Acidicapsa acidisoli: one gene and its partner. Each later gene encodes a partner of the first gene's protein in a complex. Links are inferred from orthologs where the notes say so. Each region holds a gene or a part of one and is shown on either strand. Other genes may lie near its edges.

Evidence for each region.
Region 2: the proteins of groL (region 1) and metK are in contact, whole or in part, in a cryo-EM structure (PDB 8P4O), measured with the Escherichia coli proteins. The link is inferred for Acidicapsa acidisoli from one-to-one orthologs.

The regions. Positions count from the first base shown.
Region 1 is NZ_JAGSYI010000004.1:479,940-491,550, reverse strand. What follows is about bases 4,284-7,266. They hold groL (chaperonin GroEL), read right to left. Parts: upstream 6,621-7,266; coding sequence 4,947-6,620; downstream 4,284-4,946. Other genes in these bases: OHL23_RS23995 (co-chaperone GroES), read right to left, coding at 6,716-7,027; OHL23_RS24005 (secondary thiamine-phosphate synthase enzyme YjbQ), read right to left, coding at 4,284-4,610. In the rest of the region: OHL23_RS24025 (TonB-dependent receptor), read left to right, coding at 1-1,201; OHL23_RS24020 (alpha/beta fold hydrolase), read left to right, coding at 2,033-2,800; OHL23_RS24015 (TetR/AcrR family transcriptional regulator), read right to left, coding at 2,876-3,451; OHL23_RS24010 (hypothetical protein), read left to right, coding at 3,570-4,094; more of OHL23_RS24005, read right to left, coding at 4,194-4,283; OHL23_RS23990 (carboxypeptidase-like regulatory domain-containing protein), read left to right, coding at 7,443-8,021; OHL23_RS23985 (SDR family NAD(P)-dependent oxidoreductase), read left to right, coding at 8,067-8,819; lepB (signal peptidase I), read right to left, coding at 9,073-9,906; OHL23_RS23975 (hypothetical protein), read left to right, coding at 10,686-11,611.
Region 2 is NZ_JAGSYI010000001.1:642,478-654,089, reverse strand. The notes cover bases 5,760-8,743. They hold metK (methionine adenosyltransferase), read left to right. Parts: upstream 5,760-6,661; coding sequence 6,662-7,825; downstream 7,826-8,743. Other genes in these bases: OHL23_RS02660 (carbonic anhydrase), read left to right, coding at 7,985-8,743; OHL23_RS02670 (helix-turn-helix domain-containing protein), read left to right, coding at 5,834-6,364. Also shown: OHL23_RS02700 (TolC family protein), read left to right, coding at 1-268; OHL23_RS02695 (ArnT family glycosyltransferase), read right to left, coding at 337-1,926; OHL23_RS02690 (ArsR/SmtB family transcription factor), read right to left, coding at 2,100-2,924; OHL23_RS02685 (NIPSNAP family protein), read left to right, coding at 2,934-3,419; OHL23_RS02680 (isocitrate lyase/PEP mutase family protein), read left to right, coding at 3,426-4,247; OHL23_RS02675 (ABC transporter permease), read right to left, coding at 4,437-5,540; more of OHL23_RS02660, read left to right, coding at 8,744-8,752; OHL23_RS02655 (vitamin B12-dependent ribonucleotide reductase), read left to right, coding at 9,465-11,612. UniProt on the Escherichia coli protein: Catalyzes the formation of S-adenosylmethionine (AdoMet) from methionine and ATP.

The DNA of each region.
Region 1 (11,611 bases):
GACGGTCTATCAGGCAATGATCGGAACCGGCGCTAGCGGCAGCCAGACCAACCCCAACATCAATCCCGGAACAACCTGCGCTCCGATGTTCCCGCAGATCGTTCCCGCCGCCAACTACGCCAACTGCCTTGGCTCCGCCAGCGGAAACAACACGGCGTACTACCTAGATCCCAACTTCAAGGTGCCGGAGATTCACCAGGCTGACCTCACCATCGAGCAGCAGTTGTCCTCAAACGATGTCTTCAGCATCTCCTGGCTCGGCTCCTGGGGCCGTCGTCTGCCCGATTTTGTCGATACAAACCTGCCCGCTCCGACTCCCGTCACCTTCACCGTGGCGGACCCCACCGGAATCGGTCCGCTGGCGAATCAATACACATTCACTGCGAATGCGTATTTTGATACCACCAGCGCCAACCACCGTCCCAACCCGAACTTCAGCTCGATCACCGACATCTTCAGCGGTGTTACCTCAAACTACGAAGCACTCGTCGCCAGCTTCCGTCATGAGATGTCTCACCACGTCTCAGTCAATGCCAACTACACCTGGTCCAAAGCGATGGACTACGGCGAAAACAACACCACGGGAGCCAGCGCCACCGCGCTCCTCGACCCCTCCAACATCAAGCTTGACTATGGCAAATCCAACCAGAACGTACCCAACCGGTTCGTCCTCTACATGGTCGGAACCTCGCCGTGGCACGTCCATGGACCGCTCGGCTACCTCTTGAACAATTACGAACTCGCTCCTGACTTCCAGGCTCAAAACGGCCTGCCCTACTCGATGGGCATCAGCGGATCGTCGTCCAAGCTATACACCACGCCGGGCTCGCCAACCTCCGAGGCAATCATCAGCACCGTCTCCTTCAACGGTTCCGGCGGTTCGAATCGCGTTCCTGGCGTCGATCGCAACGAATTCCAGATGCCCAGCACGTGGGTTCTCGATCTTCGTGCCTCCAAGCAGATCGTGGTGCGTGAGCGCTACAGCCTGGAGTTCTTCGCTGAAGCCTTCAACCTCGCCAACCATCAGAACGTGACCGGCCTTGGAACAAACGCCTACACCGTGGCCCAGGACAAGACCAATTTCACCAACACTCTTGTTCCGTATACGGCCACTCCATTCAATGCGATCACCAGCACGGACAACAGCAACTTCGCGTACAACATCCGCCAGATTCAGATGTCTGTACGCCTGAAGTTCTAAGTCAATCGCAATCCATCCAACGACTCGGCGGTATGATTCACTCAAGGCCGCCGAGTCGTTTGCGTATGCGGGGTTTGTTCGATCTGGAATTACACCTTCAACGAGTGAAAGCAAGCGAAATTCAGTAACAGGTAGTGTCCTGATTTGCCTTTGTCTAATTTGCCTTTGTTTTGAAAGGGCAACGCTTTAGCCGCGCCTTAAATGCAGCACTTGCATGCGGCTTTAGCCGCCGAGAGAATGCTTATACCTAAATATGGGTACTATTCAGTAACACCCCCAACTAATACAAAGACATAATTGTTTCTCAAATCAGTGAATGTTACTGTCACATACATACATAAGGCGGTAGGGAAGAGAAAAACAGCCTTTCTCCTTCCAGCCTTTTGGAAGATACGTCGCCTCTCAATGCGACGGAGATATCTTCCTCCTCTCTATCAACCCATGTTGTAGGAGTATGCAATGTCAATCCAAAGCGAACCACCGTTGGGCCACAGCAATCGATATAGCGCGGATTCAGCCTGTACGTACTGTGATGGCATCATTCGTCATGAATCTTGGTGCGCCACGCTGAGTGCGGACGTCGCGTACGCATTCTGGGCCATCTCAGGCTCCAATAGGTTGAATACCGCAGACGAACTCAGGCTTCATGCCTTAGGCGTCGCCTGGTAGCAGCGCAATACCAAGCCTGCTACCAGAGCATTGCGAGCTAAACCGAGCTCGCAAACGCCAATTCGGCCCTTTGCCAAAAGAGCCACCTTCCACGCAGTTCACGGATAGCACCGGACCCGCCGCTAAAGGTCAAAGACATCTCTCATCCGCTAACATGTGGAGATGAAACCTCTGCCCAGGACCGCGTTTCTGATTGCGCTCGCACTCGGTACCTGCATTTCGCTTTTCGGGCAAGCTTTGATTCCCGCAAATGGTCACCAGCTCTTTCTCGACTGCCGCGGAAATGCTGCTGGCCCGACCGTGATCCTATTGGCCGGTGGCGGGGGAACCACGAGCACATGGGACAAAGTCCAGCCGCAAGTATCTGCCTTTGCACGGGTGTGCAGCTATGATCGAGCCGGCCTGGGCAAAAGTCGCGTCATTCAAGAGACTCAGTCTGCTGATCAGGTTGTGGACGATCTGGCCGCTCTGCTAAGTGCGGCCAATGTTCCACAACCTTATGTCCTCGTTGGCCATTCCATAGGAGGGCTATATGCTCGGAAGTTCGATGAGCGATTCGATTCAGAAGTGGCCGGGATAGTTCTCGTCGATTCCTCGCATGAGGAGCAAATATGGCGCTTCGCAAAGGACGAACCAGGTGCGCTCTCCGAATATCCGGATTGGAAGAATAACGTAGCGATGAGCTGGCAAGGCTTCTTGCCGCCGGAACAGCATTTGTCCTGGCATTTCACCAAGCCACTCATCGTTCTGGAACACGGGATTCCGATTGAACCTGTTTGGCATGGGATGCAAGAGGATTTGGCGCATCGCTCACCGGAAGGAAAGCTCATCACCGCGACCCAAAGCAGCCATTACATCCAGAAGCTACAGCCTGAACTAGTCGTCGAAAGCATTCGAACTGTTCTGTCACAATCAAGGTCACAACACTAGAACGGCGTTTCTTGATTCAACGCTCTTCAGGTACGAACGTTGGCCTATGTACCACTGCCAATTGGACCGGGACCATCAAAAGCTCCGCAAGAGAAGGTCTCTCGCGCTCGCCAGCACTTTCTCTCGCATCGCGGGCTCAGGCAGCATCCGAGCGATTTCAATTGCCCCGACCATCGTTGAAAAGATGGAAAAGAATGCGCGCTCTTTGTCGGCAGTTTGCTGGCCAGGCATAAACGGAAGCATTCGGCTCCTGTACTTCTTCAGTTCCTCAAAGATCTGCGCCTTCATTGCCTCATCGGTTCTCGCCAACTCGGGCGCAAGAGCGGGCAAGGGGCATCCGTACTCGACGTGCTCGCAATATTCCAGACTCAGATAGGTCGTCACGATCGCCTTCCACGCCGTCTCGGGTTGGGACTGCTCGGCGGCGTGAGCAAGGTGATTGGCTATTTCCTGAAATGCCTCCCGCAGTGATTCCACGAGCAACTCGTCCTTGTTTCCGAAATGCTTGTAAAAGCCTCCGTGGGTCAGGCCGGCGTCGCGCATCACGGCGGAAACAGCAGCGCCAGTGATTCCTTCGATGCGAACACGCCGCGACGCGTCTTTCACAATCTTCTGACGGATTTCGGCTTTATGTTCGGGCCTGTAACGCATGGCTCATTATAGGATGTTGGCAATCATCTCAGCGTGCGATCCGTCCGCCCCGGTCCTTCAAAAAATAATCTGAATCGATAGGATGATATATATAATCCCATGCAGGCAGGAGGTCAAAATGTCACCGCAAACGCTCTTTCAATTGCATCTCGCTTTAGGTTATGTCGCGTGCCTGCTTTGCTTCCGCGCGTATTTTCTGCCCAGGCTCAAGTCTATGGAACCGATGGAAGCTCAACGACTCATCGCCACTGTTCACAGCTTCCGCTTCTTCGGTCTCGTCTTTCTTCTTCCCGGCGTCGTCGGCCCCAACCTGCCCGCTAGCTTCGCCACCTTCGCCGCCTATGGAGACTTTGCCACCGGGATTCTGGCCATATTGGCGCTTCTCGCGGTAAGGGTACGTCCACTCTTCTGGTTTTTCGTCGTAGCCTTCAATCTCGTTGGAATCGTCGACCTCATTGTCGACTATTACCACGCCGTCAGGATCGGCCTTCCGGCCCTGGCGGGGCAATTGGGTTCCACATACGCGATCCCGATTCTCTATGTGCCAATGCTGATGATCACGCACTTGGTCGCCTTCTATTGGCTGCTCCGTCCGCAGTCCAGTGCAGCTCCTGTTCTCATTGGTCACGCGACCGAATCCTGACACAGGAGAATTCGGAAGTATCGCGGGCACCGGGTCTGGCGCGCTTCTATTTGGCGGAACGTTTCGACGCCGTGGAAGAAGCGCGCAGCCGCCATTCCCTTATTCCACCCCAAGCACCTTCACAATCACTCGCTTGCGCCGCTGCCCGTCAAACTCCGCATAGAAGACTCGCTGCCAGGTTCCCAGGTCGAGCTTGCTGTCGGTAACAGGCAATGTCGTTTCGTGGTGCAGCAGCAGCGCCTTCAAATGCGCATCCGCGTTGTCCTCGCCGGTCTGATGATGTTTGTAGCCGGGACGCTCCGGCGCAAGCTCTTCTAGCCACTTGCCGATGTCCTCGATCAGACCGCTCTCCAGATCGTTCACATAAATCGCAGCGGTAATGTGCATCGGCGAAACAAAGCACAAACCATCCCTGATGCCGCTGCGCCGCACCACCTCTTCCACATGGTCCGTAATGTGCACCATCTCCTTGCGCCGCTTCGTCTCAAACACCAGGTACTCCGTATAACTCTTCATCCCAACCATCTCCTTAAGAGGATTGTTTCATCGGATCTTTGGCTGTAGAACAAAACGCGCTCCACACGCAAAATCCCCATTCGCTGCAACAAGGCACAGAGGCCCGTAATTGTACGCAACGCGAACTCACTGACAAAAAGCCACTTCCAACAAACCCAAATTTGTGGAAAACACTTCAGCGAGCAATGCTCTACGTGGAACAATTTGCGAGACACACAAAAAGGCCCCCAGCCGAAGCTGGAGGCCTTTTTGTCATTTGCATTTGCGCCGAAGGCGCGTTTGCCTGGACGGCCAGTCCCCGGGGTCCCCGGCGACTGGTCTTCGTCGCTGGGGTGGTTAGTACATGCCGTCCATGCCGCCGCCGTGACCGCCGCCGGCCGGTGCCGCTGCCTTGGGCTCCGGAATCTCGGAAACCAGGGCTTCGGTAGTCAGCAACAGGCCTGCGATCGAGGCTGCGTTCTGCAGAGCGGTGCGGGTCACCTTGGTCGGGTCGATGACGCCGGCCTTGACCAGGTCTTCGAACTGGCCAGTGGCCGCGTTGTAGCCGTAGTGGTCGTCCTTCGACTCGTGGATCTTGCCCACAACCACTGCGCCTTCTTCGCCGGCATTTGCGACGATCTGGCGAAGCGGCTCTTCGAGCGAACGGCGAACGATCTGCGCACCGATCTTCTCATCGCCTTCGAGGGTCTTGATCAGAGCGTCAACCGCAGAGGTCGAGCGAACCAGAGCAACGCCGCCTCCGGCAACGATGCCTTCTTCGACGGCAGCGCGGGTGGCGTGGAGAGCGTCTTCAACGCGAGCCTTCTTTTCCTTCAGCTCGGTCTCAGTCGCAGCGCCAACCTTGATGACGGCAACGCCGCCAACCAGCTTGGCCAACCGCTCCTGCAGCTTCTCGCGATCGTAGTCGCTCGTGGTCTTTTCGATCTGGCTGCGAATTTCCTTCACACGGCCTTGGATGTCGGCAGCTTCCCCGGCTCCATCGACGATGGTGGTGTTGTCCTTGTCGATGGTGAGGTGCTTGGCGCGGCCCAGATCCTCGATCTTGACGTTCTCGAGCTTGATGCCCAGATCTTCGGTGATGGCCTTGCCGCCGGTGAGGATGGCAATGTCGCCCAGCATCGCCTTGCGACGATCGCCAAAGCCAGGAGCCTTGACGGCAGCGACGTTCAGGGTGCCGCGCAGCTTGTTCACGACGAGGGTCGCGAGGGCTTCGCCTTCGACGTCCTCAGCGATGATCAGCAGGGGCTTGCCGGCGCGGGCAACCTGCTCCAGCAGAGGCAGCAGATCCTTCATGTTGCTGATCTTCTTCTCGTAGATCAGGATGTATGGGTCGTCGAGGCTGACTTCCATGCGGTCGGCATCGGTAACGAAGTAGGGGCTCAGGTAGCCGCGGTCAAACTGCATGCCTTCCACGGTTTCGAGGTAGGTCTGCATGGTTTTCGACTCTTCGATCGTGATCACGCCGTCCTTGCCTACGGTCTTCATGGCGCCGGCGATGATTTCGCCGATTTCCACGTCGCCGTTGGCCGAGATGGTGCCGACCTGGGCTACGGAATCATCGTTGACCGGCTGGGACATCTTGCCGAGCGCGCCGCCATCGGCGAGCTTGCCTTCCTTGTCGCGAGCGCCGATCACGGCGATGACAGCCTTGTCGATGCCGCGCTTGAGGGCGGTCGGGTTCGCGCCGGCGGCAACGGTCTTCACGCCTTCGCGATAGATCGACTGGGCCAGAACGGTCGCGGTCGTGGTGCCGTCACCGGCAACGTCCGAGGTCTTGGAAGCAACTTCCTTCACGAGCTGCGCGCCGACATTCTCCAGGGCGTTCTGGAGCTCGATTTCCTTCGCGACGGTAACGCCGTCCTTGGTGATGGTCGGGGAACCGAACTTCTTTTCAATGACCACATTGCGGCCCTTGGGACCGAGGGTGACCTTGACGGCGTCCGCGAGGATGTTCACTCCGCGCAGGATCGCCTGACGGGAATCTTCTCCGTGCAGAATCTGCTTTGCCATTGTGCTTATTCTCCAAAAACAGTGTTAAGGGATGAGTGGTTAGTGGTCGGCAGGAAATACGAATGCAGCCGACTCTTCTAACGGAGCAAATCGATTTACTTCTTCAGAATTCCGAGGACTTCTTCTTCGCGCATGATGAGGAACTCTTCGCCGTCGATCTTGATCTCGGTGCCGGAGTACTTGCCGAAGAGAACGCGGTCGCCAGCCTTTACATCAAGGGGGAAAACCTTGCCTTCGTCGTTGGACTTGCCCTTGCCTACGGAGATGACTTCGCCTTCCTGGGGCTTTTCCTTGGCGCTGTCAGGGATGATGATGCCGCCCCGAACCGTTTCGCCCTCTTCCACGCGGCGGACCAGAATGCGATCGTGGAGCGGAGTGAAGGTCGTAACTACGGATGATGTAGCCATACTGTTGCTTCTCCTTGTGTTTCGAGTGAGGTATTCAGGTGAGATACGGGAGGGATCGGGCCCGACCGCATCCATGATTGAGAAAATCCGTGATTGAGAAAGATCAAATTGTTTGCGGACTGAAGTTGTCCGGGCTTGGACAGGGAGTGATTTGGCACTCCGGATCGCCGGGTGTTAGCACTCTCGCCTTCCAACTGCTAGAGTAGGGAAGTCGTCGAAAGGTTGTCAAGAGCCGGAATTGTGAAATGTGAGTGTTCTTCGCTAATAAATATTGCGTTAACAATTCGCTTCCGGTTCCAACCTATCGAAACTGTTTCTTATCCGTCTCTCATCCAGTCCCAATTCGCCCGGTCAGCCACGAAAGGTCTACAATAACGTCATGTTTCAGAGGTTACGCACGTTTCGAAATACCGTAGTGCCCGGTTTCTTGCTCGCCGCGATCAGCGTCGTTGCTTTGACGCACGCTTTCGCCCAGGATTCGGACTCGGCCAAGCGGGGCCGGAAATACAAAGCGCCACCGCCGACCTCGCATGTCGTTGTGACTGTCGTTCGGGCTACGAACGGCAAGCCGATTGAAGACGCGGCGGTGATCTTTCATCCCCTTATGGACGGACACGACAACGGAAACATGGAGCTGAAGACCAACGAAGATGGCAAGACGACCATCGATCTGCTGGTTACGGGCTCAAGCGTTCGCGTGCAGATCATTGCGGATGGCTTCCAGACCTATGGTAATGACTACAAGATAGACAAGGACAATATGGCGATTGACGTCAAACTCAAGCGCCCAGTTGCTCAGTACTCCATTTACAAGAAGAGCGAAGGAGCTGCGGCAAGCACAGACAAGCCTGCGGATGCTCCGAAGGATACCGCTCCCGATGCTTCCAAGGACCCGAAGAATGGAGATGCGAAGGATGGCGCGGCGAAGGACGCGACGCCTGATGCTCCCAAGAATGATTCATCACCGCAGGATTCGGCGGCTACGCCGAAGTAGTTTCTTCAAAGACATTTCGCTTCGATTCTCTCTTTGCGAGGACGCATGGTTTCCGGATCATCTTCTGAGTCGGTTTCCGGTCCTCACCCCCGTAAAACTGCTCTTGTGACCGGCGGCGCCAAGCGTGTGGGCAGGGAACTGGCCCTGACTTTGGCGCGCTCTGGCATGGACGTCGCGATTACCTTCCGCGCCTCGGCAGATGAGGCAGCAGAGACAGTCCGTGCCATTGAGTTGTTGGGTGTCCGTTCGATAGCTTTGCAGATGGATGTCTGCAGCGAGGCGAGCGTTCGGGATGCGATTCTGGCCACTGTGGCAGAGTTTGGCGGCCTCGATCTGCTGGTGAATAACGCTGCGATCTTTGAATCTGCGTCGCTGGCTGAGATCAGCCTGGAGCGCTGGGATGCAGTCTTCGAAACGAACGCGCGGGGCCCGTTTCTGGCGGCTCGCGAGGCTCTGCCGCATCTGAAGGCCGCGCATGGACGCATCGTGAACCTGGGTTCGCTGGGAGGCAGTCACCCATGGGCGACTCATGGACATTACTGCTCTTCGAAGGCTGCCTTGCACATGCTGACGCAGACAATGGCCAAGGCCTTTGCGCCTGAGGTCAGCGTGAATTGCGTGGCTCCTGGGTATATTGAAATTGCAGGCGACAGAGAAGTTGCGCATTTTGCATCGAAGACACCCATGGGGCGGAATGGAAGCGCTGAGGATGTAGCCGCGGCAGTGCTGTTTTTTGCAACAGGACCGCATTTCATTACCGGACAGATTTTGACCGTCGACGGCGGGTTGGGGTTGTGAGGCGGGTTCTGGAAATGCCGGAGAAATGAATCGCAGACGTGCGCATTGATTTCTTCCCGAGCGGTTTGGCCTGTTGTTACCAACTGAAGGTCTGAACAAGGTCGTTGGTCTGTAAACACAAGCCGACATCTGGGGAGTAATCCTGGCAAGAACTGCGGCTGGCGTGTCGGGTAGCGCACAAGTAGTAATTGCCGAATAGGCGGTCATACGACCGGAGCGCACCAAGATCAAATGGGGATCTTACAATTTCGGTTCAACGAACAACGTGGAAAGTGCGTTTCCAGCGCGTGTCTGGGAAGAAATGCACCAGAACGTGGCCGATCCACGCGAGCTTGTGACCGAATCCTGTTTGTTCAAGTTGTCCATCTGCGGCCTTGAACGACCAATAGTTGAAGAGAGGCCGGCCAATTATGTTGGCGCGTGGCACGAAGCCCCAGTAGCGCGAGTCCAGGCTGTTGTGCCGGTTATCGCCCATCATGAAGTACATGCCGGGTGGAACCACCAGGTCGCCATCCTGGATATAGCTTGAGAAGTTCACGGCCCACGACTCTGTCGCCCCAGATGCTGCTGCCGGGGGTACTGCGGGAAAATCATCGAGGAACTCGTTGAAGTTATCCGTCGTCGTCGGCTGCGCAAATCCCACCGGCTCTGCAACACCATTAACAATCACAATGCCGTTGCGTAGATGAATATGATCTCCCGGTACGCCAATCAACCTCTTCACCAGGGGAGTGTATTGTGGTGTTCCGTCGGCGTCAGTGGCATCAATACCAGGCTGATTGACGGGCTTGTGGAAGACCACGATATCGCCGCGCCTCGGCTCGCGATACCTGATGAGCGGCATCCACGAAGCAGGCGGCATTAGGGTGATCTGGTCGACGACCAGGTGATCGCCCACAAGCAGCGTGTTCTCCATCGAGCCTGACGGAATGACGTAGTTCTGAGCTAAGAAGGTCAGAATGAACAGGCCCACCACCAGAACTGAGCAGATGCTGGCCAGCGCTTCGAAAGGAGTCACCTCCTGATTGATCTTGGCGGAAGCTGCGGGCTTCGTTGAAACAGGAGAAATCTTCGTCGCTGGGCACATCCAAGGGCTCCTCAGGAAGGCTGGCGAGCCCCAGGGCGTTCGCAGCGGTCCCTTCGAAAGGGATGATTTCATGTAAGTTCGACTGTCGTCGGGTTTTCGTCTTGACCAGAGTCTATCAAATCCCTGTGCAACGTAGAATTCTCCGGATGATTCGGCGTGCGAGCGGCTAGTGGCCGATCCGGAAGTTATATAGGAGTAAACACTTCGGCGTCATTTTCAGGATCGGTACCGGGAAACGGGCATGTTGACTGTAGAGATTCTCGCTTTACGCCAATCCGGATGCCGTGTCGGAGCAGAGATCACGCGCAGGAAGGGTTGAAAAATCGGCTTTTGCGAAGCGAGCGGGCGCTCTGCAAAATGTTGGGGGATAAATCAGCAAATTCGTGACGTTGCTCTCCTTCGCGGGCGAGGTCTTCGGCGGAGCGCGTGCTACAGGTCGGACGTTCCCGATCAGCGTGACTCAGAAATTTCAAAAACTCAGTGGAGACAGGGGAGGGCTTCGGGTAGCGCTGCGGTTCCGCCGATGGTCTGAATGGCGCCCAGCGGGTTATCCCCCGTCATGACGCGAGTCCGTGAAATATGAAATGATTGTGCGTTGCCGCTGGTGTCAGGGTCCTTGTCGGCTTTGTGCTGAATCGTTTGAGTTCTAGAGACGCTGCGATTCCGGCACGGTGTGTCTTCGAGTAGAGGCCGAATTGAGAATGTCATCGTTGTCACAATTCGAGAGGGAACTAAAGGGGGCTGAACCGGCATTAAGTCCAGCCTTGGTTCGAGAACAGTTGAATCGCCTTCTCGCTCACTCTTTGTTCACGAACAGCAAGCGATACCCGGTGCTGCTCGCTTACACAGTTGAGCAGACCCTTCTTGGTAATGCGAGCGAGTTGAAGGAACGGACAATCGGTGTCGAAGCCTTCGGGCGGGAACCTGTCTACGATGTGAACCTTGATCCGGTGGTTCGCATGACGGCAGCGGAAGTCCGGAAGAGACTGAGCCAATATTATGTCAATCCGGAACATGCTACGGAATTAGTGATCGAATTGCCCGTCGGCACCTATGTCCCGTGTTTTCGTGAACCTGCACACCATCTAATGGAATCTGCCGTACCAATAGAAGGCGCGGAGCACGCCGAGTCCTTGCGGGAAGATCTCTTGTCGCCGGTTTTGCCGGCAGATTCCCAAGGAGCACCTCCGAGGCTCACCGTTCGTCATGGGATATGGATCGCAGCCGGTTTGATCATGGCGGCAATTATTGGCTTTGGCGTTGCCCGGACTAGATTTTCGGGCCCACCCACAACTCCAGGTCAACGGACGAATCTGGAACGTTTCTGGGAGCCAATCACTGCAACTTCAAGCCGAATCACGTACTGCCTGGGAGTTCCGATCGACGCTGTCGATCTTCAAACCAGGACGATTCCCGCGATTCCCGCTGGAGAGAACGGCAGTCTGAACGTCTATGATGTCATCACACTTGCGCGTTCCATCGCTCCCCTTGTGCCGAAGAATGGCGAATTTCGTGTTTTAGCCGCTTCTGATACCGGTTTCGCTCAGTTGCGAGAAGGCCCATCCGTCATGATTGGGGCTTTTGACAATCCCTGGACGATGCGCATAACACAGGATCTGCCCATAGGATTCGAATTTGACAATCACGTACGCAAGGTGGTGGATCGCAAGAGCTCTCCCAAGGGAATCTGGACGCTTCAATGGCA
Region 2 (11,612 bases), on another replicon or contig:
GGCGCTCCTGGATGTGCAGGCGGCTGAGGAACTGGTAAAAGTGGCGCGGTCCAACGTGGATCTGGCGGCGCAGGCGCTCTCGGATGAGACGGACCGCTTCAATGCGGGGATCGACGACACGCTGCCGTTGGTGCAGGCGCAGTCGACGTTGCAGAGTGCGCAGAGCAACCTGGTTCAGAGCCTGTATCAATTCAATGTGGATAAACTGGTGCTGGCGCGTAGTACGGGCGTGCTTGAGCAGCAATACAAGGTTTACCTGGGACGGTAGTTCCTGTCAGTAGATCGCAGGTTCCAGATGCGGTACCTGCGGCACCTAAATCTTGTTTTCATCAACAATTACTCGATTGGGATGTCGATTTTGTCTCCGGGCAAAGCGACTCGCAGGCTCCAGTCGCCTTCGGCGCGCGATTTTCCGTTGGGCAGTGGGTGGAGTTTGAATAGGTACAGTACGTTGCGTTCCGGGTCGTCGAAGGCGGGAAATCCGGCGACCTGTTCGAGCGAGTAGTGGACGTGGAGATCCTGGAGTGTGCCGGGGTCCAGGTCGTTCCAGGCGGCGTACCAGCCGGGCTGGTAGAGAGCCATCTTGGAGGGCAGGTCCATCGTTCCGAAATCATCGCACAGAGTTGGCAGATGGGAGATCAGGGTGATTTCATCGCCGCTGATTGAGACCAGCAGGCGTTTGCCGTTGGGATGCTCGTCGATGTAGCGAGTGAGGTTTTGCGCGGCGGTGACCCACGTGTACTCGGGATGGAAGACATAGCGCAGGGTCCAGATGCCGTTGACGGTCGCGGTGACAACGACGACTCCGAGGATTGCAAGGCCACACTTGCGGGCCAGCGTTTCCTGATACAAAAGCTGCGCGGTGACGCGGACGACAATGAAGAAGCAGAAGAAGCCAACGACGACAAAGTAGCGCGGCTGGGGATGGTTCTGATAGGTCATGAAGCCGATGTAACCGGCGACGGCGACGACGGAGCCGGAGAAGAGCGGATCGCGCCAGAGACCGGCGGTCCAGTTTGGCCGCCAGTTTCGGGCCCGGATGCGGATGCGGGTATAGAGAGCGGCGAGAATGAGCAGCCCGGCGAGAGGAATGAGAACGAGGTCGACCCAGAGGCCGCCGTGGAAGGACCACCAGAAGCTCATGAAATGGCCGTAAAGGTCGTGGGGTTTTTCGTAGGCGTTCACGAAAAAGAGATATTTGTAGTCCGCAAAAAGATCGTAGCTGACGACGAGGAGCATCCACAGGCTGAATGAGATGGCTGCGGCTCCTCCGGCGGCGACGAGCAGGCGCAGGAGCTTGCGTTTGCGGTCCCAGAAGGGCAGGATGATGATCCACGCAAGGGCCGGAAGCAGGAAGACGGCGGTGGTCTTGGTGAGCAGCATTCCGGTGAAGAGCACACCGATTAACGCTGAGACGCCCTCTTTGTGCTGGTATCGGGGGAGGCGAATGGCGAGGTTCATGGCGGCGAGGGTGAGCGCCATCAGGAGCGGCTCGAGGATGGCGAGGCGGCTGAAGCAATAGAGAAACGGGCTGGTGACGAGGAGCGTCACGGCGAGCAGGCCGACCCAGCGGGGGCCGCGTTCGCGGAAGAGCTTGTAGCTCAGGAAGAGATTCAGGAAAAAGAAGGCGATTGCGAGGGCGCGGACGGCCTGCGGAGTGACGCCGGTGACAAAGAAGAGCAGCCACTCCAGAAAAGGCCAGACGGGGACGGCGGGCGCGGGGTTGAAGTCGCCTGGGACGTACCAGTTGTGAAAAAGATGGGAGCGGATGGCGGCGTTGCCGTACCAGCCCTCGTCGGTGTACTTGGACCAGTCCTGCCAAGGGGAAAAGTTGGGGAAATCGGCGCGGAGGTGCCACGCGTGCGCAGCGGCGAAGAGCGCAATCAGGATGATCCACAGTGTGTACGCGAGGCGTTTCGGGGTCATCAGAAGCGGGATCTCCTGCAGCAGCGGTCAAGCTGGTCTATCCAAAATGTATCGAGTATGGGGCTTCATGGCGAGTATACAAGCGAACATGTCGGGTCAAACTGGATTAAAGCCGGATTCTGAGCGGGCCTATGAGGCGGAATTGATCCGGGCTATTGAGGCTTGCGGAGCTACTAACTGGCTGCTGATTGAATCCCGAAGCGGGCTGATAGTTCGCGCTGGCCGAGCCGGGTGACATTCAGGGCTCGGCTATCGAGGTCGCGCGTGACCCACTTTCGCTGCAAAGCCGTTTGCAGAAGAGCAGCGCCGAGCGCGCCCCCGATGTGAGGCTTTCGCTCGCTCCAATCCACGCACGCATAGGCGAATCGGCGGCGCAGGCTTCGGGTTGCTGCGATGTCGATTCCCAGAGCTTCGAAGGCCTTGTTTCCGGCGGATGTCAGGTCGAGCGCATCTTCGGGCTTTGAACCTGATTGCTCGGAGGCTTGGATGATCCAGCCTGAATTGACGAAGCGAGAGTGGAGAGAGACTGCAACCGTGCCTGCCATGTGGTCGTAGCAGGTGCGGGCATAGCGCAGGGGAACAGGCGTGGTTGGAGCGTACTGAGGCCGCGACCCTCCGGCTACTACCATGAGTGCTTCGAGCGCGCTGGCCACGTCGGCTCCTTCGAGGCTGTAGTAACGGTGCTTCCCCTGAACAAGCAGTTTTATCAGTCGCTCGGCCATTAGGCGGTTGAGGTGTACGCTTGCGGTGGAAGGGCTGACCTCGGCCACCGTCGCGAGTTCGGTGCTGGTGCGTGCGTGACCGTCCAACAGGCAACAGAGGATGCGCGCCCTGGATGGTTCGCCGATGGCTGCCGCGAGACGGGAGAGTGCGACGTCGCTTACGGGACTGATATTCGTGCTTCTGAGTCTTGTACTGGTTCTTGTATGAGTCGTGGGTCTCAAGTTCGCATCCATGATGTGACGATAAACGAAGTATTGATGTTGGAAAAGAGGCATACTTTCCTCATGCGATTCCCGAGACCGGTTGTGCATTCCGTCACTCGCCGCGAAGCCATTGTGGGAGCGGTTGCTTCCAGTGTGTTGCTGACCCCTGCTGGAAGCGTATTTGCAGATCCGGCTCAGGACTTGTCACAGAAGAGGAGAGGAATGAAGATTACCTGCGTTATTCGCTACCAGATCGATCCGTTTCAACGGGATAAGTTCCAAAAGTATGCCGAGAACTGGGGGCGCATCATTCCCCGTTGCGGCGGCGAACTTGTCGGATATTTTCTTCCCTATGAGGGGACGAATGATGTGGCTTGGGGATTGATTGCCTTCGATAGCCTGTCGACTTATGAGGCGTACCGGGCGCGGCTCAGGGCAGATCCGGAAGCGCGAGCGAATTTTGCCATGGCGCAGGCCAATCGCCTGATTCTTCGCGAAGAGAGAAACTTTGTGGAAGTAGTCGATGGGACGTTTGGAATTGCTGCAATTTCTTCGGAGAAAGGATGACTCTGTATGTCGACGCAGGATGAAAAAGGACTGGTCTTCCGCGCGCTGCATCAGCGCAGTGGTGCGTTTGTCATTCCTAACCCATGGGATGTGGGTACGGCCCGGGTGTTGGCCGGATTGGGCTTTGAGGCTCTGGCCACGACCAGCGCGGGCTACGCTTTTTCGATCGGGAGGCGAGACGGCGCAGTTGGCCGCGAGGCGATGATCGGGCATGTAGCTGAGATTTCCGAGGCCACGGATCTGCCGGTGAGCGCCGATCTTGAGAATGGTTTTGGGGACCCGCCGGAGGTTGCCGCGGAAACGATACGAATGGTTGCGGCTGCGGGAGCTGTGGGTGGTTCCATCGAAGATGCGACCGGGCGGGCGGACGATCCGATCTATGCGGAAGACTTTGCGGCGGATCGGATTCGAGCTGCGGCAGAGGCTGTGCGGGGTCTGCCTTTCGCATTTACGCTGACTGCCCGGGCGGAGAATTATCTGTACGGGCGTCCAGACCTTGCAGGTACGATTCGCAGGCTGCAGGCGTATCAGGAAGCGGGCGCGGATGTTCTGTATGCACCTGGGCTGACGAGCCATGATGAGATTGCGGCTGTAATCAAATCAGTCGATCGGCCGGTGAATGTGCTGGTCGGATTCAAGGGGATTCAGCTAAGCGTGGCAGAGGCCTCGGCCATGGGCGTGAGGCGGCTGAGTGTGGGCAGCGCTCTTGCCCGCGCCGCTTATGGTGCGCTGCTGCGCGCCACCAAAGAGATGCGGGAGCAGGGGACTTTTACATTTGGCGACGATGCGCCGAGCTTACGCGAGATGACTGCGATGTTTCCGAAGTAAAGGTGGTGGTCAATTTGAAAAGAGGCCAACCCTCAGGGGCTAAAGCCCCCCGATATTGCAGGACTTAATGTACGGGCTAAAGCCCGTACCGTTCAAACTGACCCACTACCGAAATAAGGAATTGGCGGCTGGCTGCCGGGAGAGGGAAGGGCCAATGCGATCGCACTGGCCCTTTTGTGTGCGCAAGAGTTATTCGTACGACAGGGCGTCGATGGGGTCTTTGCGGGCGGCCATGAATGCCGGGTAGGCAGCTCCGAGGACTGCTCCGAGGAAGGCGATGATGGCGGCTTTCACCGTCCAGTCGGAGGTGATTTCGAAGAACAACGAGGGGAATTTGTGGGCCAGGGCGGAGTGGATCGCATAGGTCAGTGCTATGCCAGCTGCTATGCCCACGACGGCCATCATGGCCGATTCCCGCAGGACCATGCCGACGATTGCGGTCTTGGATGCGCCCATGGACTTGAGAATCCCGATTTCACGGGTGCGTTCGAGGATCGCGGTGTACATCGACAGAAAGATGACCAGGAAGCCGACGAGGGTTGCAATCAGAGTGACCACATTAAGAGCTATATCGAATCCGGGAATGTGATCTGGCGTCATTAAAGAGAGCCACTCGTGCATGGTCCAGATCTGGTAGTTCTGGAAGCCCGGCGTGCTCAGGATTTCCTTCCGGATTGCTTCCTGATTCGCTTCATCGTCGCTCTTGATGAAGAAGAGCGAGGCTTTGCCTTCGGAGCCGATCAGGTCGCCGAGCGTCTGGATCTGAAACATTTTTCGCCCGCCTTTGCCGCTTTCGACGATGCCGCAGATGCGGAAGGGATGGCCGAGGACCTGAATCGTATCGCCGACATGGTATCCCGCGCCGGGGGCGGCGAAGACGTCATCGACGATCACGTCATTAGGCCCTTGAAATGGGCCGCCCTGGAGGAAGACGAAGGGACGCAAGGCGTTGAAACTGGGGTAGTCGATGCCGTAGAGAATCTCCAGTGAACTGCCGAGGCTGGTCTTCTGAATTACCGGCGAAGCGATGGCGATGTGAGGCAGTTTGCGCAGGGCTTCGACATTTTTCGCCGGAATTGGCGCACCCCCAAGGGCGTTGATGAAGCTGGCGTTGGGAGGGCCTACGATCATGTCGGCGCCGACTCCGTTGGTGCGGATCTTCTGGCCGTCGATCTGGCCGAGGAAGATGGCGGCGACGGAGATGATCATCACCACTTCGATGGCGATCGCAGCGGCCGAGATTACGGAGCGCATGGGGCGATGGATCAGATTAGCGAATACCAGTTTGTTCATAGTTTGTTCGTAATGGATCGGTTCGTTCCTGAATGAGGCGGGGCCGAATGGAAACCTATAAGAAAAGGGTATCAGGCGGATGGGGAGCGACGCCGGAGGGTTGAAATGCGGAGCGGTAAAGGAATATTGCGGCAACGAATTTAATGAGATATTGTTCCCTGATTTGGTCGAGCCGGGGTGTCATTTTCCCAGATTGAACGCGCAATCGCAGGTATATGAAAAGAAAACAAGCGCAACAACTTGATTTTGACCTGGGTGGCGAATAGGTTTTATCTTGATTGTGGAAATCTTTTTTGGGAAAGTGTCCCTGTTTTGTGATGAGCACGGGTAGCTTTGGCGAAGAGTTGCGGATGGAGCGGTTGAACCGCGGCATTGCGCTCGAAAGGATTACCGAGATCACCAAGATCAGCCAGCGGCACCTGGTGGCGCTGGAGGAGAACCAGTTTCGTGTGCTTCCCGGCGGCATTCTGAACAAGGGCATCGTTCGGGGCTATGTGAACGTCCTCGGTCTGGATGAAATGGACTGGGTTACGCGCTTCCAGCGGGCGTATGCGGCTTCCGGTGAGCTGCATGATGACGACCGCAACTGGATCGAGTTTGCCGCCAATGTGGGCCGGGCGCGGGTGCGGCCACGGGATGCGGCGACGGAGCGGCTGAAATGGGCTGGGGCGCTGCTCTTGCTGTTCGTGGTCGGCATCGCGGTGTTTTTTACGGTGCGCTACTTCGGCTTCCGGTCGGGTTGGTGGCCGACGGTGGTTCCGGGACGGGAGCCAGCGACGAGCGCGGTGACGGGTTTGGGGATGTGGCTGCTGGGCGGATTCTGAACCGGATTTCAGACTGGACGCCCGTTTAGATTCCTTGTTCTTTCTTCCTTATTTCCTTTTGTTGTCTCCCATTCACCCTCGGCAGGGCGCGGTTGAACAGGCGATGGTTGCCGTTGGGCAGGCGCAGCTTTGCCGCAACGGGCATGTGGCAATTACCATAAATAGATGCAGTATCGGGCTTCGTCCCTCCTCTTGCCGGCATCTGATTATGAGCCGCCAGGGTGAAGGAAGCCTGGGTTGCGTGTGATGCGGCCCGGAAATACCCCCTGCACAAGACGCAATGGGAGGAAATGCAATTTGAGCGACCGTTTTCTGTTTACCTCTGAATCTGTGACGGAAGGCCATCCGGACAAGATTGCCGACCAGATCTCCGACGCTATTCTGGATGCCTGCCTGGAGCAGGATCCTTACAGCCGCGTTGCGGCGGAAACTTTAACCGCGACCGGTCTGGTGGTGATCGCGGGCGAGATTACCACCAAGGCGTATGTGGACTTTCAGACGCTGGTGCGTGGAGTGGTGGCTTCGATTGGCTACGACAACGCGCTATATGGCTTCGATTCCAATACCTGCGCGGTGATCTCGTCAATCAATCGCCAGTCGGGCGATATTGCGCAGGGCGTGGACACGGGCGGCGCGGGCGACCAGGGCATGATGTTCGGCTACGCCACAAACGAGACTCCGGAGCTGATGCCGGCGGCGATTTCGCTGGCGCACAAGCTGACGCGGCGACTCTCCGAAGTGCGCAAGAACGGCAAGCTGCCGTATCTGCGGCCGGATGGCAAGAGCCAGGTGACGGTTGAGTATGACGAGTCCGGAAAGCCGGTGCGCATTGACGCGGTTGTGATTTCGACCCAACATGCGGAGCAGGTCGGGAATGACGAGCTGCGCGCGGACATTCAGAAGCATGTGATTCAGGCTGTGCTTCCGTCCGAGTGGCTGGATGAAAACACCAAGTACCACATCAATCCGACGGGCCGCTTTGTGATTGGCGGACCGATGGGCGATACCGGGCTGACGGGTCGCAAGATTATCGTGGATACCTACGGTGGAGCGGGCCGGCATGGCGGCGGCGCATTCAGCGGCAAGGATCCGACAAAGGTGGACCGTTCGGCGGCCTACGTGGCGCGTTATATCGCCAAGAACATCGTGGCTGCGAAGCTGGCGGACCGCTGCGAGGTGCAGCTCGCCTACGCGATTGGCGTGGCCGAGCCGGTTTCGGTGCTGGTGGAGACCTTTGGCACGGGCAAGGTGAGCGCCAAGACGCTGACGGAGCTGGTGCGGAAGAACTTCTCGTTGACGCCGAAGGGGATTATCGAGAGCCTGAACCTGCGTCGTCCGATCTACCGGCAGACGGCGGCCTACGGGCACTTTGGACGCAACGAGGCAGAGTTTACCTGGGAAGCGACGGACAAGGCTGCGGCTTTGGCTGAGCAGGCCGGGCTGGTGGCTGCGGCGAAGTAGGTTTTTCCGTAAACTTCGATGAATGAAATGGGCCTTCGCCTTCGGGTGGAGGCCTTTTTCTGGCTTTGAGGCGGTTGAGCGCTGAATGCGTCGGCCGTTTCGTTGCGTCTATGTCATAGAATCTTTTGGAATCATTGGATGGAATGGAGAGAGAAAGCTATGCGTCGGATGGGATTGGCGATGTTGGGGCTGAGTCTTGGTCTGTTTGGAAGCGCACCGTTTGTGGCTCAGGCCCAGCAGGCGGCTACGGGCGCGCCGTGGAGCTATGAGGGCAAGCAGGGACCGCTGAACTGGGGAAGGCTGGACCCGGCGTACAGGGCTTGCTCTACGGGCAAGGAGCAGTCGCCGATTGATATTCGCGGGGCGCACCTGAATAAGAGTCTGCAGCCGATTGAGTTTCACTACATGAGCAGTTCGATGGCGCTGGTCAATACCGGGCACTGGATTCAGGTGACGCCGGCGCCGGGGAGTTATATCGTCGCTAATGGGACTCGCTACGACCTGGTGCAGTTTCATTTTCATCATCCTGGCGAGGAGGCAGTGAAGGGAAAGCTGCCGGATATGACCCTGGATCTGGTGCACAAGAGCGCCGATGGCAAGATCGCCGTGGTAGCGGTGCGGCTCAATGAGGGCAATGCCAACGCCGTCCTGGCAGCCCTGTGGCAGCACATGCCGAAGACGGCTGGCGCGACGGATAAGATGACGGAGTCGATGAGCCCGGCGGGGCTGCTGCCGACTGATCGTGGGTACTGGACCTATGAGGGTTCGCTGACGGCTCCGCCCTGTACGGAAGGGGTGCGATGGTTCATCTTCGAGCAAGAGGTTGAACTGTCACGAGACCAGTTGCGCAGCTATGCTGCATTGTTTAAGGTCACCAGCCGGATGATTCAACCAACGCGCGGACGGAAGATCGAGGCGAACGAATAGGTTTCGATTTTGTTCCTTTTGCCTGACATAAATTCAAAGCGCCTTTCTCGATCTGCCTACAGGGTTTCGTGACGGTTTCGGGACGGCCTCGGGAGTGGCCCCAGTCTGGGTCCCGAGGCCTACGGAGTTGCGTACTCCTTTCTCCACAACTCCCACAGGAGTCCACCGGAGTTGCACTATTTCTGCGCCTTGTGCCGGGCCGAGGGGAAGCATAGGCTCAAGGGTGGGAGGCTGATCGTTGGTGGTTTCCTGCGCTTTGACAGCTCTTTGCGCCCTGGTTTTATCGGCCGGATCGTGGAAAATTCAAGGCCGAAACCCGCATTGGACGGGGGCTTTCCCGTTTTGCACAGCCGACGGCGGGTGTTGCCGAAGATGGTGCTCCGTAAGGTGATGAAAATACTACATATTGTGGTTCGCGCTTGACCTGCACCACAGACAGCGGTATTTTTGCATCTGCGGTTGTTACGAATTGATGACAGAAACCTTGGTTCTCTGGTGTTTTTTTCCGGAATCGTGCCAATCTTGTCCAATCTTGGCCGGCAATTTCAGCGGTCGGGATGATGTCCTATTCGTTAAGAACGATCTTGCCGCAACTTTTTGATTCTGTAGTCCTGCTGGTGCGTGTCGCCAGCTGATTCATCTAATGTTCAGGGTCCTTTTTAGAGGCCCGCTAGCGTATGAACCCACCCCCAAGGTTCCCGAAGGAGACCGAATGTTCGATACTTACTCCGCGTCACCCACTTCTTTTTCAAACTCCGGCTCAACTGCTGGCGCGAACCAAAATGCCTCCGGCGCAACGACCGCGAGCTACTCCCGCGGAGGGCTGACCTTTTCGCGCCGCTTCTCGAAGGCCGGTGTTTCGCCGTATGACGAGGTTCAGTGGGAGCGGCGGACCGCTTCCATCACCGACGCGAGCGGCAAGTCGATCTTCGAGCAGAAGGATGTCGAAGTTCCCGTGGATTGGTCGATGACGGCGACCAACATCGTGGCCTCGAAGTACCTGCATGGGCAGATTGGCACTCCGGAGCGGGAGACGGGTGTGCGGCAATTGGTGGCGCGGGTGGCGGAGACGATTCGGGACTGGGGTCTGGAGGGTGGTTATTTTTCGAGCGCCCAGGATGCGGCGATCTTTCATGACGAGCTGGTGGCGATGCTCGTGTCGCAGAAGGTGGCGTTCAATTCGCCGGTGTGGTTCAACGTGGGCTGCGACCGGTTGGAGCCGAATTCGGACGCGCAGAACTGGCATTGGGACCCGCATACCTGCGCGGTGCGCTTTTCGGTGACAGGCTACCGGAATCCGCAGTGCTCGGCGTGCTTTATCAACGCGGTGGACGACTCGCTGGACGCGATTCTCACGCTGGCGAAGACGGAAGGAATGCTGTTCAAGTGGGGGTCGGGAACGGGGACGAATCTTTCGTCGATTCGCGGCTCGATGGAGCTGCTTTCGGGTGGCGGCACGGCTTCAGGTCCGCTGAGTTTCATGCGCGGATTCGATGCTTTTGCGGGGGTGATCAAGTCGGGCGGCAAGACGCGGCGCGCGGCCAAGATGGTGATCCTGAATGTGGACCATCCGGATATTGTCGACTTCATCGATTGCAAGTCGAAGGAGGAGGCCAAGGCTTTTGCGCTGATTCGGGCTGGGTATGACGGTTCGGGACCGGATTCCGAGGCGTATTCCTCGATCTTCTTCCAGAACGCGAATAACTCTGTGCGCGTGAATGACGAGTTCATGCGCGCTTATGAGCGGGATGGCGAGTTCACGACCCTGGCGGTGAAGGATCGCAAGCCGGTGAATACCTATAAGGCTCGCTTCATCATGAACAAGATTGCCGAGGCGACGTGGCAGTGCGGCGACCCTGGAATGCAGTTCGACTCGACGATCAACCGCTGGCACACAAGCAAGAACTCGGGGCGCATCAATGCTTCGAATCCTTGCTCGGAGTACATGTTCCTCGATAACTCGGCCTGCAATCTGGCGAGCTTTAACCTGCTGAAGTTTGTGACTTCGGCGGGGACGTTCGATATTCAGGCATATCGCCATGCTGTTTCCGTGGTGATCACGGCAATGGAGATCCTGGTCGATAACTCGGGTTATCCGACCGAGGCGATTGCGAAGAATTCGCATGACTATCGCCCGCTGGGCTTGGGCTACGCGAACCTGGGCGCGCTGTTGATGGCGCTGGGTCTGCCGTACGACTCCGACGCAGGTCGCGACTATGCCGGATGCCTGACGGCGATCATGTGCGGACAGGCATATCTGCAGTCGTCGATTATCGCGGCGACATGCCCGCCGCTGGCTTCAGCGACGCCGCTGACGGCGCAGGTGAACCAGGAAATGGGCCGTCAGGGCGGAGCTTGCCCCGGGTACTATGTGAACCGCGAGCCGTTTCTGGATGTGATCCGGATGCACCGCGCGGAGGTAAACAAGATCGGCAAGTCTAAGGTCAGCGGCGAGCCATTTGTCGCTCCGCAACTGGACGCGATGATTGAGGCCAGCCGCGAGTGCTGGGACATGGCGCTGATCTATGGCGAGCGCTATGGCTATCGCAACTCGCAGACGACGGTACTGGCCCCGACGGGCACCATCGGCTTCATGATGGACTGCGACACGACGGGCATCGAGCCTGACCTGGCGCTGGTGAAGTACAAGAAGCTGGTGGGCGGCGGCATGATCAAGATCGTCAACCAGACGGTTCCTTCGGCGCTCTTCAAGCTCGGTTACAAGGACGACGAAGTGAACGCGATTGTCAGCTACATCGACGCGACGGGCACGATCGAAGGCGCGCCGGGAATCAAGCCGGAGCATCTGAGTGTTTTCGATTGCTCGTTCAAGCCGTCGAAGGGAACGCGCTCGATTCAC